Regions from separate parts of the Serratia rubidaea genome, predicted to be linked through region 2. Evidence: riboswitches for the same ligand, from Rfam matches in the RefSeq annotation. Region 2 holds a riboswitch; each other region holds the start of a gene.
What was found. A riboswitch is a leader RNA that binds a small molecule or an ion and turns the genes downstream of it on or off. The one in region 2 is predicted to bind thiamine pyrophosphate.
Positions count from the first base shown of each region.

Region 1: another riboswitch for thiamine pyrophosphate. It lies ahead of thiB (thiamine ABC transporter substrate binding subunit); the one in region 2 lies ahead of thiC (phosphomethylpyrimidine synthase ThiC).
Region 3: another riboswitch for thiamine pyrophosphate. It lies ahead of thiM (hydroxyethylthiazole kinase); the one in region 2 lies ahead of thiC (phosphomethylpyrimidine synthase ThiC).

Region 1 is NZ_CP065640.1:2,263,255-2,268,429, reverse strand. Features, by position in the region: gene I6G83_RS10465 (MFS transporter) at 1-914, opposite strand, end outside; gene sgrT (glucose uptake inhibitor SgrT) at 1,136-1,312, opposite strand; gene sgrR (HTH-type transcriptional regulator SgrR) at 1,405-3,066, shown strand; TPP riboswitch at 3,104-3,202, shown strand; gene thiB (thiamine ABC transporter substrate binding subunit) at 3,257-4,243, shown strand; gene thiP (thiamine/thiamine pyrophosphate ABC transporter permease ThiP) at 4,219-5,175, shown strand, end outside.
Region 2 is NZ_CP065640.1:1,834,307-1,839,481, reverse strand. Features, by position in the region: gene nfi (deoxyribonuclease V) at 1-126, opposite strand, end outside; gene hemE (uroporphyrinogen decarboxylase) at 174-1,238, opposite strand; gene nudC (NAD(+) diphosphatase) at 1,321-2,088, opposite strand; gene I6G83_RS08420 (Rsd/AlgQ family anti-sigma factor) at 2,188-2,694, shown strand; TPP riboswitch at 2,734-2,857, shown strand; gene thiC (phosphomethylpyrimidine synthase ThiC) at 2,965-4,899, shown strand; gene thiE (thiamine phosphate synthase) at 4,892-5,175, shown strand, end outside.
Region 3 is NZ_CP065640.1:161,617-166,791, forward strand. Features, by position in the region: gene gutQ (arabinose-5-phosphate isomerase GutQ) at 48-1,019, shown strand; gene I6G83_RS00735 (inhibitor of vertebrate lysozyme family protein) at 1,059-1,517, opposite strand; gene thiD (bifunctional hydroxymethylpyrimidine kinase/phosphomethylpyrimidine kinase) at 1,588-2,388, opposite strand; gene thiM (hydroxyethylthiazole kinase) at 2,391-3,179, opposite strand; TPP riboswitch at 3,215-3,315, opposite strand; gene I6G83_RS00750 (hypothetical protein) at 3,680-3,934, shown strand; gene I6G83_RS00760 (hypothetical protein) at 4,249-4,473, shown strand; gene I6G83_RS00765 (GNAT family N-acetyltransferase) at 4,652-5,077, shown strand.

The DNA of each region.
Region 1 (5,175 bases), 430 kb from region 2:
ACGCTGAACTGCGTCAGTCCGAGATAGAACAGCAGCCCCGCCGCGACGGCGAACAGCATCATCCGGCGCTTGCCGAAGCGCTTGACCACATAGCCCGCCAGCAGCATGGCCGGAATTTCCAGCCCGGCGGCGATGCCCATCAGAATACCGGCCAGCCGCTCCGGCAGCCCGAGATCGCGGGTGATATACAGCGGCATATCGATGATATACATGGTGTTGCAGGTCCACATCAGCGTCGAGGCGATAAACAGCCGGCGCACGTCGCGGTTGCGCCAGGCGCTGGGCGGCGCGATTGGCGTCACATTCAGGCTGCCGGTCTGCGCCTCGCGCGGCACCGAAGGCAGGCAGAACCCCACCAGCAGCGCGCTGACGACGAAGATCCCAGCGGCAATCAGAAACATGGTGGTAAAGCCGTAATTCAGCGCCAGCATAAACGACAGCGGCGGGCCGATCACCCAGGCCAGCGACAGCTGCGCGCGCATCACCGAACTGAACATCACCACTTCGCGGCCGCTGCTGTCGGCATATTCACGCGCCAGGGCAAAAATCTGCGGCATCGCGGTATTGGCCAGCGCCGCCATCAGCACGCCGGCGGTGATCAGCGTCAGGTAGTCGCGGTTAAAGGCGAACAGCAGGCAGTTGCCCACCGCCATCAGGCAGCAGCCTAAAATCAGCTTGCGCCTGTCGCCGCGGGTGTCCGAGCGTTTGGCCAGCATAAAGCTCACCACGATGCCGGCTACCGCATTGACGGTATAAAACAGCCCGACCCACAGCGGCCGCACTTTGACTTCCGAGGTCAGGAACAGGCTGAGCGTCGGCGTCTGCAGCGCCCCGGCGATGCCGGCCAGAAAGGCGACGGCGAGGAACGCGGCGAAAACGGGGTTAAAGCGGCGTAGCGACCAACGGTTATTCATAGCGGCATCCCGGAACAAGGCGAAAACGGCGCAGTAAAAAAATCAGCGTAGAAGAAACCCACGAATAGTAAAATTACCGTCTGAGCACGGCAATCACCCGACGCAAATAAAAATGCCAGTGGGTCGCCCCACTGGCTGGTGAAAAGCACCATTACTCAGAAACACTTGGTTTCCCCGGGCTTTCAGACCGGGTCTGAAAACCCACGGATAGCAGGATAAGATCAGAGGCGCTTGCGATAGGCTTCGTCGCTCAGCGTCGGCATATCCCACTGGGTGACGTGGGACAACATCTCCAGCCTGACCTGCTCCGGCACCAGCCGGGTCAGCCAGTCGGCGTGCTGGCGGCGAACGGCGGCGAAATAGCGCTGATAAAACTGTTTCGACAACAAAACGTTCATAAGCTCGCCCTCCTCTCTTTCATCTGGGGAAATTATCGGCGTAATATAGGGAAAGATAAATTGTCGGTTTACTGCCGGAGAGTTCCCCTTTTATGTCTACGCCACGCCTGCAACAGCAGTTTATCCGCCTATGGCAGCGCTGCCAGGGCGAAACCCGCGATACCACGCTGCAAGAGCTGGCCGACGCGCTCAGCTGTTCGCGCCGCCACGTGCGCTCGCTGCTGGGGGCCATGCAGCAGCAGGGCTGGCTGACCTGGCAGGCAGAGGCCGGACGCGGCAAGCGTTCGCGGCTGGAGTTTCACTACACCGGACTGGCGCTGCAGCAGCAACGGGCGGAGACGCTGCTGGAACAGGACCGCATTGACCAGCTGGTGCAGCTGGTCGGCGATAAAAAAGTGGTGCGCCAGATGCTGCTGTCCCAGCTGGGGCGCAGCTTCCGTCAGGGAAAACACATTCTGCGCGTGCTCTACTACCGCCCGCTGTCCAACCTGCTGCCCGGCTCGGCGCTGCGCCGCTCGGAAACCCACCTGGCCCGACAAATTTACAGCGGCCTGACGCGGATAAATGAGGAAAACGGGGAACTGGAATCCGACCTTTCTCACCACTGGCAGGCGCTGACGCCGCTGCACTGGCGCTTTTATCTGCGCCCCGCCATCCACTTTCACCACGGGCGCGAGCTGGAGATGGAGGACGTCATCCAGAGTCTGACGCGCCTGACGTCGCAGCCGCTGTTTGCGCATATCGCGCGCGTCGACTCGCCGACGCCCCATGTCATTGACGTGCATCTGCACAGCCCCGACTACTGGCTACCGTGGCTGCTGGGCAGCGTGCCGGCCATGATTCTGCCGCAGGAGTGGCGTAGCCTGCCGGACTTTGCCCGGCATCCGATCGGCACCGGGCCGTACAGCGTGGTGCGCAACCAGCAGAGCCAGCTGAAGATCCAGGCGTTTGACGACTACTTCGGCTATCGCGCGCTGATCGACGAGGTCAATATCTGGGTACTGCCGGACATCACCGAAGAGCTGATGCACTCCGGCGTGCAGCTGCAGGCTGACGATACCGGTAAAAACGAGCTGGAAAGCCGGCTGGAGGAAGGCTGCTACTTTCTGCTGTTCGACCGCCGCTCACCCGTCGGCGACGATCCGGACATCCGCAGCTGGCTGTGCGAACTGCTCAACCCCATCGCCCTGCTGAACCATTCCGGGCCGGTCAGCCAGCGCTACTGGTCGCCGGCCTACGGCATTTTGCCGCGCTGGCACCACAACCGCGAGCTGAACCAACGGCCCAAGCCCGCCGCGCTGCAACAGCTGACGCTGACCTACTACGGCGAACACTCGGAGTTTCACGCCATCCGCGAAGCGCTGGAACCGCTGCTGGCGCAGCACGGCGTGGCCCTGACGGTCAATGTCGTCGATTACGACGTCTGGCACCGGGGAGAGGCGCAGAGCGATCTGTGGCTCGGCAGCGCCAATTTCACGCTGCCGCTGGAGTTCTCGCTGTTCGCCACCCTGTATGAGCTGCCGCTGCTGCAACACTGTATGAGTGAGGATCTGGCGCAGGACGCCGCGCTGTGGCGCGACAACCGCCTGCCGCTGGCGGAATTCTGCCGCCGTCTGGTCAGCCAGCATCAGCTGCATCCGCTGTTCCACCACTGGCTGCAGCTGCACGGCCAGCGCAGCATGCGCGGCGTGCGGATGAACACCCTGGGCTGGTTCGACTTCAAATCCGCCTGGTTCGCGCCGCCGGAGGCATAAGCATCTTTCGCCAGCGGCGCTAACTCTTTACAATAGCGCCGTCTCAACGGGGTGCGGAACACGGTTTTCGCTGAGAGCAGACCCGTCGAACCTGAACCGGCTAATACCGGCGGAGGGATTTGAGTGCAGCCCCCCGGCTCCCCTGGAGCCCCTCAGATGCCTTTGCTGCCCTAACTATCAGGAGTGCAAAGTGATCAAGAAATTCCTGCCTTGCCTGTTGCTGCTGGCCGCCGCGCCGGCGCTGGCGAAAGAAACGCTGACGGTTTACACCTATGACTCCTTCGCCGCCGACTGGGGCCCCGGCCCGGCGATCAAAAAGGCCTTTGAGGCCGACTGCGGCTGCGAGCTGAAGTTTGTGGCGCTGGAAGACGGCGTCTCGCTGCTCAACCGTCTGCGGATGGAAGGGAAAAACAGCAAGGCGGACGTGGTGCTGGGGCTGGATAACAACCTGCTGCAGGCGGCGCGCCAGACCAAACTGTTCGCCGCCAGCGCGGTGGATACCACCTCGCTGAGCGTGCCCGGCGGCTGGCAGGACAGCACCTTTATCCCTTACGACTACGGCTACTTCGCCTTCGTGTACAACAAAAACACGCTGAAAAACCCGCCGCAGAGCCTGAAGGAGCTGGTGGAAAGCGACCGGCCGTGGAAAGTGATTTACCAGGATCCGCGCACCAGCACCCCGGGCCTCGGCCTGCTGCTGTGGATGCAGAAAGTCTACGGCGACGCCGCGCCGCAGGCCTGGCAGAAGCTGGCGAAGAAGACCGTCACCGTCACCAAAGGCTGGAGCGAAGCCTACGGCCTGTTCCTGAAAGGGGAAGGCGATCTGGTGCTGAGCTACACCACCTCACCGGCCTACCATCTGATTGAAGAGAAAAAAGACGCCTACGCCGCCGCCAACTTCAGCGAAGGGCACTACCTGCAGGTGGAGGTCGCCGCCAAATTGCAGGCCAGCCGCCATCCGCAGCTGGCGGAGCGTTTTATGCAGTTTATGCTGACGCCGGCGTTCCAGAACGCCATCCCGACCGGCAACTGGATGTATCCGGTCATCAAGACCACCCTGCCGGCCGGCTTTGCGCAGCTGCCGGTGCCGCAGACCGCGCTGCAGTACGGTGCGGATGAAGTAGCGCAACAGCGAGGCAACTGGATCCGTTCATGGCAAAGCGCCGTCAGCCGTTAATCCCCCACTGGCTGTGGCCCGGCCTGTTGGCCGCCGGCCTGATTCTGCTGGTGGCCGCGCTGGCCTTCGGTTCGCTGCTGCGCCACGCGCCGCACAGCGACGCCCTGTCGCTGTGGCAGGACGACTACCTGTGGCACGTGGTGCGCTTCACCTTCTGGCAGGCGCTGCTGTCGGCGCTGATCTCGGTGCTGCCCGCCATCCTGCTGGCGCGGGCGCTGTACCGCCGGCGCTTTCCCGGCCGCGCGCTCCTGCTGCGGCTGTGCGCCATGACGCTGGTGCTGCCGGTGCTGGTGGCGGTGTTCGGCCTGCTCAGCGTCTACGGCCGGCAGGGCTGGCTGGCGGCGCTGTGCGCCTGGCTGGGAGTCGACTACCAGTTCTCACCTTACGGCCTGCAGGGGATCCTGCTGGCGCATATGTTCTTCAACCTGCCGCTGGCGACCCGCCTGCTGCTGCAGGCATTGGAAAACGTGCCGGTCGAGCAGCGCCAGCTTGCCGCACAGCTGGGCATGAATGGCTGGCAGCAGTTCCGCTTTGTCGAATGGCCGGCGCTGCGCCGCCAGATCCTGCCGAGCGGCGCGCTGATCTTTATGCTCTGCTTCGCCAGCTTCGCCACCGTACTCTCGCTGGGCGGCGGACCGCAGGCCACCACCATCGAGCTGGCCATCTATCAGGCGCTGAGCTATGACTACGATCTCAGCCACGCCGCGCTGCTGGCGCTGATCCAGCTGGTCTGCTGCCTGGGGCTGGTGATGCTCAGCCAGCGGCTCAGCCAGGCGCTGCCGGTGGGCGCGACGCAGGCGCTGCGCTGGCGCAACCCGGAGGACAGCCGCCGCCGCCGTCTGACCGACGCGCTGCTGATCGCCGCCGCCCTGCTGCTGCTGCTGCCGCCGCTGCTGGCGGTGGTGGTCGACGGCGCCAATCAGGCGCTCGCC
Region 2 (5,175 bases):
GCCTTCCTGTTCGAACCCCACGTCGCAGCCGGCGATAAAGGCCGGCGGGTCAACCGCCAGCCGATCCTGGCGAATCACCTCGGCGGCGCGCTGTAACTGCTCGGCGCGCAGCGTCTGGGTATCAATCATGGCAACAACTCCTTGTATGCGCTTTCGCTGAGGCGCGTTCGGGATCAGCGATGATATTTGGCCGACAGCGCGTGCACCGCCTCGACAAAGACGCCGGCGTTTTCCGGCGGCACGTCCAGATGAATGCCATGGCCCAGGTTAAACACATGCCCTTCGCCGTGGCCGAAGCCGGACAGAATGGTTTCCACCTCCTGCTCAATACGCTGCGGCGCGGCGTACAGCATTGACGGATCCATATTGCCCTGCAGCGCCACCCGGTCGCCGACCCGACGGCGCGCATCGGCGATATCGGTGGTCCAGTCCAGGCCCAGCGCATCGCAGCCGGTCGCCGCCATGGCTTCCAGCCACTGGCCGCCGCCCTTGGTGAACAGCGTCACCGGCACGCGGCGGCCGTCCTGTTCACGCTGCAGGCCGTCGACGATTTTATGCATATAGTTCAGTGAGAATTCGCGGTAATCACGGCCGGTCAGCACGCCGCCCCAGGTGTCGAACACCATGACCGACTGCGCGCCCGCGCGGATTTGCGCGTTCAGATACATAATCACGCTGTCCGCCAGCTTGTCCAGCAGCAGGTGCAGGGTCTGCGGCTCGGCGTACATCATCTTTTTCAGCTTGGTGAACGCCTTGCTGCTGCCGCCCTCAACCATATAGGTCGCCAGCGTCCACGGGCTGCCGGAGAAGCCGATCAGCGGCACCTGGCCTTTCAGCTCGCGGCGGATGGTGCGCACCGCATTCATCACGTAACCCAGCTCGACTTCCGGGTCGAACAGCGGCAGCTTTTCCACGTCGGCGCGGCAGGTAATCGGCGATGAGAAACGCGGCCCTTCGCCGGTTTCGAAATAGAGCCCCAGCCCCATGGCATCGGGAATGGTCAGAATGTCGGAAAACAGGATAGCGGCATCCAGCGCATAGCGGCGCAGCGGCTGCAGCGTGACCTCGCAGGCCAGTTCGGCGTTCTTGCACAGCGACATAAAATCGCCGGCCTGCGCCCGCGTGGCCTTATACTCCGGCAAATAACGACCGGCCTGGCGCATCATCCATACGGGGGTGACATCCACCGGCTGGCGCAGCAGCGCACGCAGGTAACGATCGTTCTTTAACTCAGTCATTATTGGCTCCCTTAATTCAGCTGGCGCTATTGTATACCCAAAAGAATGGGCGTTGTACCAAAGCGCCAACGCCGGCAGTCCATCATGCGTCCCGGCACAGCACCACGGTGTCTTCAATCAGGCGCCGCGCCACGGTGCCCGGCGGCGGCAACTGGGGCAGCCTATCGTAGCGATACCAGCCGGCATTCAGCAGCTCCTGCGGATCGTGACGCAGTTCACCGCGGTGATAATCCGCCATAAAGGCCATCATCAGCGACTGCGGGAACGGCCAGGGCTGGGAGGAGACATAACGCAGGTTTTTGATTTCAATATTACTCTCCTCCATCACCTCGCGCGCCACCGCCTGCTCCAACGTTTCCCCCACCTCGACGAAACCGGCCAGCACCGTATGGATACCGCCGCGGTGACGCACGTGCTGCGCCAGCAGAATTTCGTCATCGCGACGGATGGCGACGATCACGCAGGGGGCGATTTGCGGGTAATAGCGTTCACGGCAATGGTCGCACAGGCAGGCGTTCTCAGTTCGGCTCAGGTGCATCTTATGGCCGCAGTAGCCGCAAAACTGGTGCGAGCGATAAAACTCGGCCAGTTGCACGCCGCGCCCGGCCAGTTGAAACAGCGCGCGGTCCAGGTCCAGCAGCTGGCGCACCGAGCCCATCTCCTGCGGCATGGCGCGGCGCACCAGCCAAACCGGCGCCCCTTGCCACTCGCCAATTTGCCGCGCCGCTTCACCGCGCAGACCCCATTGTTCAGCAGCACCAAACGGCAGTTCACCGTTTGGTAACCAAAGTTTGTTTTCATGGCTGACGATCCACCAGCCCTTTTCGTTACCCGTTAATGCAAGTTCCATATCGTTGTTGCACAACCTCAGCTTCACTGGCAATCTAGAAATCGGTACCGTTACATTTCCATAACTTACCGTTACTTTTTCTTACTTACGGAGTCAACAATGCTCAACCACTTGGAAAGCCTGACTCAGCGCGTTGGTGGTAGTAATGAATTAGTTGATCAATGGCTTGAGGCGCGTAAGCAGTTGCTGGTTGCTTACTGCACGCTCGTCGGCATCAAGCCGAATAAAGAAAAGCATACGCCGCTTAATGCAAAAGCGCTGGAGAACTTTTGCCATAATCTGGTGGATTATCTCTCCGCAGGGCATTTTCATATCTATGACCGAGTCATCAAGCAGGTAGAGGGCGCCCGTAGTCCGAAAATGACCCTCGCCACGCAAATTTATCCCAAGCTGTGGATCAATACCGAACAGGTGATGGCGTTCCACGATCGCTATGCCGACACCGAGATCGATCAGGATCTCTGTCTGGCGTTTCATCAGGCGCTGTCAGACATCGGCGAAACCCTGGCCGCCCGCTTCGCGCTGGAAGATCGCCTGATCCAGCTGCTCACCGAAACCTGGCAGCCCGACCAACCGGAAGCGGAAAAAGGCAACCTGGTCCAATAGCTTTCCCTTGCAGCAAACAATAATGCCCTTCTATACTGGGGGCTCTTGTCGGAGTGCCTAGCGCCAGACTTGTTATCAAGTCGGCCAGGCTGAGACCGTTAATTCGGGATCCGCGGAACCTGATCGGGCTAATACCCGCGAAGGGAACAAGAGTAATCTATCGCCACCGGCAGAGCCATAACCCGCGTCTGCCGATCGGCCAGCATCGTTACTCCCTCCGAGCTCCAGACAAGCAATTTTCCCAACTCACCCGACTTGTAGGAATTTGCTATGTCTAATAACAACCAGCGTCCCCGTAAAGTACAGCGTGAAGCAGCGCAGCAGTTTATCGATAACCTTCAGGGCGTCGCCTTCCCCAGCTCCCGCCGCATCTATCTGCAAGGGTCGCGTCCCGACCTGCGGGTGCCGATGCGCGAGATCCAGCTCAGCCCGACCCTGATCGGCGGCAGCAAAGACGAACCGCAATACGAACCGAACGAAGCGGTGCCGGTCTACGACACCGCCGGCCCTTACGGCGACCCGGCATCTCAGTTGGACGTGCACCGCGGCCTGGACAAGCTACGCGCCGGCTGGATCGCGGAACGCGACGATACCGAAACGCTCGCCCACGTCAGCTCCGGCTTTACCCAGCAGCGCCTGGCGGATGAAGGCCTGGACCACCTGCGCTTCGAGCATCTGCCGCAGCCGCGCAAAGCGCAAGCGGGCAAATGCGTCACCCAGTTGCACTATGCGCGCGCCGGCATCGTCACGCCGGAGATGGAATTTATCGCCATCCGCGAAAATATGGGCCGTGAGCGCATCCGCAGCGAAGTACTGCGCCAGCAGCATCCCGGCCAGAGCTGGGGCGCCAACCTGCCGGAAAACATCACGCCGGAGTTTGTCCGTCAGGAAGTGGCCGCCGGCCGCGCCATTATCCCGGCCAACATCAACCACCCGGAATCCGAACCGATGATTATCGGCCGCAACTTCCTGGTGAAGGTCAACGCCAATATCGGCAACTCTGCGGTCACCTCCTCCATCGAGGAAGAGGTGGAAAAACTGGTGTGGTCCACCCGCTGGGGCGCGGATACCGTGATGGACCTCTCCACCGGCCGCTATATCCACGAAACCCGCGAATGGATCCTGCGCAACAGCCCGGTGCCGATCGGCACCGTCCCGATCTATCAGGCGCTGGAAAAAGTTAACGGCGTGGCGGAAAACCTCACCTGGGAGATGTTCCGCGACACGCTGCTGGAACAGGCGGAGCAAGGGGTCGACTACTTCACCATCCACGCCGGCGTACTGCTGCGCTACGTGCCGATGACCGCCAAACGTCTGACCGGCATCGTCTCGCGCGGCGGTTCAATCATGGCCAAATGGTGCCTGTCGCACCATCAGGAAAACTTCCTGTATGAACACTTCCGTGAAATCTGCGAAATCTGCGCCGCCTACGACGTATCGCTGTCGCTGGGTGACGGCCTGCGTCCCGGCTCGGTACAGGATGCCAACGATGAAGCGCAGTTCTCCGAGCTGCATACGCTGGGCGAGCTGACCAAAATCGCCTGGGAATACGACGTGCAGGTGATGATCGAAGGCCCGGGCCACGTGCCGATGCATATGATCCGCCGCAATATGACCGAAGAGCTGGAGCACTGCCACGAAGCGCCGTTCTATACGCTGGGGCCGTTGACCACCGATATCGCGCCGGGCTATGACCACTTCACCTCCGGCATCGGCGCCGCGATGATCGGCTGGTTCGGCTGCGCCATGCTGTGCTACGTCACGCCGAAAGAGCACCTGGGGCTGCCGAACAAAGAGGACGTCAAGCAGGGGCTGATCACCTATAAGATCGCCGCGCACGCCGCAGACCTGGCCAAAGGCCATCCAGGCGCGCAGATCCGCGATAACGCCATGTCCAAGGCGCGCTTTGAGTTCCGCTGGGAAGACCAGTTCAATCTGGCGCTGGATCCCGCCACCGCCCGCGCCTATCACGATGAGACGCTGCCGCAGGAGTCCGGCAAAATCGCCCACTTCTGCTCCATGTGCGGGCCGAAATTCTGTTCGATGAAAATTTCACAGGAAGTTCGCGACTACGCCGCCGCGCAGGAAGCCGCCAAGCCGATTGAGGTGCTGTCCGGTATGGAAAAAATGTCCGCCGAGTTCCGCTCACGCGGCAGCGAGCTCTATCACAGCGCCACCGCGCTGCAGGAGGACAACAATGGCTGAGATATCAGGCCCGTTTCCCGCCACGCCGCAGCGCCTCGGGCTGTACCCGGTGGTGGACAGCGTGATGTGGATCGAACGCCTGCTGGAGGCAGGCGTCACCACCATCCAGCTGCGGATTAAAGACCTGCCGGACGAGCAGGTCGAAGCCGATATCATCGCCGCCATCGCCCTCGGCAAACGCTACCATGCCCGGCTGTTTATCAACGACTACTGGCGACTGGCGGTTAAACACGGCGCTTACGGCGTCCATCTGGGGCAGGAAGATCTGGATAGCAC
Region 3 (5,175 bases), 1.7 Mb from region 2:
CAAACCACACTATATTTCCGCCTTGATTCATTCAGCAGGAGAAACTGATGGATAACGCGAGCACCCTGCTCACCTTCGCCCGTGAAACGCTGGAGATTGAACTGGCCGAAGCGAAGCGCCTGCTGGCCCGGCTGGACGACAACTTTGTCCGCGCCTGCGAACTGCTGCTGAACTGCCGCGGCAAGGCGGTGATTTCCGGCATCGGCAAATCCGGCCATATCGGCAAGAAAATCGCCGCCTCGCTGGCCAGCACCGGGACGCCCGCCTTCTTTCTGCATCCGGCGGAAGCGCTGCACGGCGATCTCGGCATGATCGGCCCGAACGACGTGATGATCTTTATTTCCTACTCCGGCCGCGCCAAAGAGCTGGATCTGATCCTGCCGCTGCTGGCCGAAAGCCGGATCCCGGTGATCGCCATTACCGGCGGCAAGGCCTCGCCGCTGGCGCAGGCCGCCGCCTGCGTGCTGGATATCAGCGTCGAACGTGAAGCCTGCCCGATGGGGCTGGCGCCGACCTCCAGCGCGGTCAACACCCTGATGATCGGCGACGCATTGGCGATGGCGCTGATGCGCCAGCGCGGCTTCAACGCCGAAGACTTCGCCCGCTCACACCCGGGCGGCAGCCTCGGCGCGCGCCTGCTCAACCGCGTACACCATCTGATGCGCACCGGCGACCGGCTGCCGAAGGTACGGGAAAGCGCCGACGTGATGGCGGCAATGCTGGAACTGAGCCGCACCGGGCTGGGACTGGTGGCGGTGTGCGACGAACAGCAGAAGGTGGTGGGCGTCTTCACCGACGGCGATCTGCGCCGCTGGCTGGTACAGGGGAACAAGCTGGAGGATCCGCTAAGCCCGGCGATTACCCGTCCCGGCTATCGCCTGCCGGAACAGTGGCGCGCGGGAGAAGCGCTGGAAGCGCTGCACGAACAGCATATCAGCGCCGCGCCGGTGGTGAATGTCGAGGGGGAGCTGGTCGGCGCGCTGAACCTGCACGACCTGCATCAGGCCGGCATCGGCTGACCATCAGGGGACGGGCGCGCCCGTCCCTGCAAATTACGCTTACTGCCAGTCCGGGCTGTTTTCAAACTGCTGGCGCAGCAGCGCCTGCATATTGCTGTCCGGCTTGCCGAGCCACTGGTATTTGGCGTACTTTTTCGGGTGCGCCACCGCTTCCGGCCGATCTTCCACTTCAACCCGCACGCCCCAGGCCTGCGACTTGTCCGCCTTGAAGGCGACGATCAAAAAGTTATTGCCGCAGTCATGAGGCTTGCAGATATTGCCCACCTGATACTGCTGCCCCTGCCAGCTGACCGTTTCCGCCGGCGTCGAAGTGCCGCTGCCTTTACGCGCCCAGCCCGGCAGCCGCGCCTGCCCTTTTACCATTTGCTGCCAGCTGCTCTGGTAACCCGGCTGCTGAACCAGATCCGCCGTGGTCACCACCTGCTGGGCAAAGCTGCCGGCGCTGACGGCCAGCAGTGCGCCCAACAGCGTATAACGAAGTTTATGCATTCCTGTCATGGTCATTCTCCCTTCGAGAATCAATAAAGGCGTGGATCTCTTCAGACCACAGCAACGCGAAAAAGTTGGCTCACCACCAGGCATGAAAATGGTGCACCGGGCCGATGCCCTGGCCGACCTCCAGGCTGTCCGCCTGCTGCAGCGCGCGCTGCAGATAATCCTTCGCCGCCGCCACCGTCTGCGGCCAGTCGTCATAACGTGGACGCAGGGCGGCCAGCGCCGCAGACAGGGTGCAGCCGGTGCCGTGCGTATGGCGCGTGGCAATGCGCGGCGCGCTGAAACGCTGCTCCGCACCGCGGCTGAACAGCCAGTCCGGGCTTTCGTCTTCACTGAGATGGCCGCCCTTCATCAGCACCGCCTGGCAGCCCATCGCCAGCAGCGCCCTTCCCTGTTCGCGCATCTGCTGCTCATTGTCCGCCGGCGGGCAATCCAGCAGCGCCGCCGCCTCCGGCAGGTTGGGCGTGATCAGCGACACCTGCGGCAGCAGCTCACGCCGGATCGACGCCACCGCCTCCGGCGCCAGCAGCGGATCGCCGCTTTTCGCCAGCATCACCGTATCCAGCACCACAAACGGCGGCTGATAATGCCGCAAGCGCTCGGCGACCGCCTGTACAATGTCAGCATTGGCCAGCATGCCGATTTTCACGCTGTCGATGCGCACGTCGCTCAACACGGAATCCAGCTGCGCGGCAACAAACGCCGGCTCAATCTGATACACCGACTGCACGCCGCGCGTGTTCTGCGCCACCAGCGCGGTGATCACGCTGGTGCCGTAGGCGCCGAGCGCCGAGAACGCTTTCAGATCCGCCTGAATGCCGGCGCCGCCGCTCGGGTCGGTGCCGGCAATGGTCAATGCGTTAATACGCTTCATCATCACGCTTCCCCCTGCCAGTGGTACAGCGCGTCGAGAAACGCAGGAGTAAAACTGCCCGGTCCGCCGGCCTGCCTGCTGGCCACCGCGCCGCAGTGCGCCATTACCCGGCAGGCGGCGGCGACGTGATCCAGCCGCTCGCCCGGCAGGCTGCAAAATGCCGTCACCACTGCCGATAATGCGCAGCCGGTGCCCACCACCCGCGTCATCAGCGGATCGCCGCCGCTGACCGCCCAACTGCGCCGGCCGTCGGTGATATAGTCGGTCGCGCCGGTAACCGCCACAACCGCGCCGCTGCGCTGCGCCAGCTGCTGCGCCGCCGGCAGCGCGACCAGGGAGTCCGCCGTGCTGTCGACGCCGCGCCCCGAAGCCTGCAGCCCGCTCAGCGCCATGATTTCCGACGCGTTGCCGCGGATCGCCGCCGGCCGCAGCGCCAGCAGCCGGTGGGCAAACTCGGTGCGAAAGGTCAGCCCGCCGACCGCCACCGGGTCCAGTACCCAGGGCGTCGCGGCCTGATTAGCGGCTTCCACCGCCGCCAGCATTGACTCCGCGCGGGCGGCGGTCAGGGTGCCGATATTGATCAACACGCCATCGGCCAGACGGCTGAACTGCGCCGCTTCGGACGGTTCAACCACCATCGCCGGCGACGCGCCCAGCGCCAGCAAGACGTTGGCCGTCAGCGTTTGCACCACGTCGTTGGTCAGGCAGTGAATCAGCGGGGAATGTTGTTTGAGCAGCTGTAAGCTGGCCGCGGCCGTTGCGCCGGGCAATTCATCAGGTCGAGCGATCATAGTTCTCCCAACCGGCGTTAAGAAGGCGGGCGCCGGTCAGGACGCCAAGACTTCCCTACGCTGGTATTATCCAGATCAGGTAATACGGGTATTTCTCAGCCTTCACGCGTCGTGAAGGGCACCCCGAGTCTCCGCAGCACATCCCACAGGGATAGCGACTGCGCCCACATCATACTCCGCCCCACTCGGGATTCAAATCTTTCAACGGCATGTCGATGACGCTGGCAGAACGCTCTGCGCCGGGTAATCTTGCAATAATCTCGATAATAATATTTTTAACATCACTTAAATAAATATAATTGTGATGAATTTAGGATAAAGTCGGAGGGCTTATTTTCAGCTGACAAGAATTTTCCTTAAAACCAACAAAACGCTGTAAACAGTATTTATAAGATTAAAAAAGAGGGTAATATTAAATAACACCTTGGCTGTTCTCGCCAAGGTGTCACCGTTGTATTTATACACACAATCTTTTATTTTCAATAAAAAAGGAATTTATCATGAGAGAATTATCTAACGTTGAAGTTGAAGCGGTTTCCGGCGGCATTTTCGGTGGTATTATCGGCAATATCATCAACGCCGGCGTTGATACCCTGACCGGTATCGCAGGCAACATCGTCGGCAATATCGCCAACTCTATCGGCACCACCATTGGCCTGGGCATGGGCTTCCTGGACAAACTCGTCAACGCTTTCCGTCCGAACCGTCCTACTCAGCCTGCGCCGGACGCGCCAAGCGCAGCCGCTCGCCGCTAATTACTCACAGCCTGACGCGGATGGCGCTCAGTCGCCGTAATAACCAACAAGGATAACTAAGAGTTATGCAAAAATTAGCGCAAGGCAAAGCAATGAGCGTTATTGGCGGCGCTTGGGGATGTAAAGTCAGCCATAACGTATCGCCATCATCCTCAGGGTTGGTTTGCTACCGGACCGTAGGTTGCGTTGACAAATTCGGCAACGTCACCTCCTCCAGCAAGCCCGTAGAGCTGAATGAATGTGCGTCTGCCATTACCAAGCCGTAATTATCCCAGCCCTTTTTATCTACCTCATTTAATGTTTAAGGACAAACCATGAGAGAATTATCTAACGTTGAAGTCAATGAAGTATCAGGTGGTATCGCCGGTCTCGACGGTATCTTCGGCGGTCTCCTGGGTGGTGTTGTTGGTTCTCTCACCCAGGGCGCCGAATCCATCCTCGGCAGCATCACCAATGCGGCCAGAGGCGTAGGCAAGATCTTCACCGACGGCGTATTTAACCTTGTCCGTGGTTTCTGGGAAGGTCGTTACACCAAGTAACGTCGCCAATATCAACCGGGCCGGCAGCACCATGCTCACCGCCCGGTAACGCGTCTTATTTTAAGAGCAAATAGTTATATTTGCTCTTTTTTCTATCTCTCGCCAACGGCATGATATTCCGACATACTCAGGTGTCGACGCTGCTCGATTTCCGCGCGTCCGCCACCGAGGGAGCATGATGCAAATACGGCCATACCAACAATCCGATCGTCCCTTTCTGCGCCGCATATATTTGGCAGCACGTAAAACCGCCTTTCACTGGCGGGATACCCGCCATTACCAACCGAAAGATTTTGATCGCGCCACGCTGGGGGAAGAGATTTGGGTGGCTGAAGAGCACGGTATACCGCTGGGCTTTGTTTCCATTCACCGGGCGGAGGATTTCATCCACAACCTGTTTGTGGATCCGACCCAGCAAACGCGCGGCGTCGGCAGCGCCCTGCTCAAACAGGCGGAATCCACCTTCCGCGGCATCGGCGCGTTAAAATGCCTGATCCGTAACGAACCTGCCCTGCTGTTTTACCGGCGGCACGGCTGGCATATTGTCAGCCAGGGAGGAGAAGGCGACGACGCCTATTATCTGCTGCACAGCGCCGCCAGCTAGTCGGCCCGGCCCGCAAAATCTTCGCCATGAGGGAACCCTCTCCGCGCAGTGGTTACTCACTATGATAGCAATGATGAAACGTTGGCGGAGCGAACGGA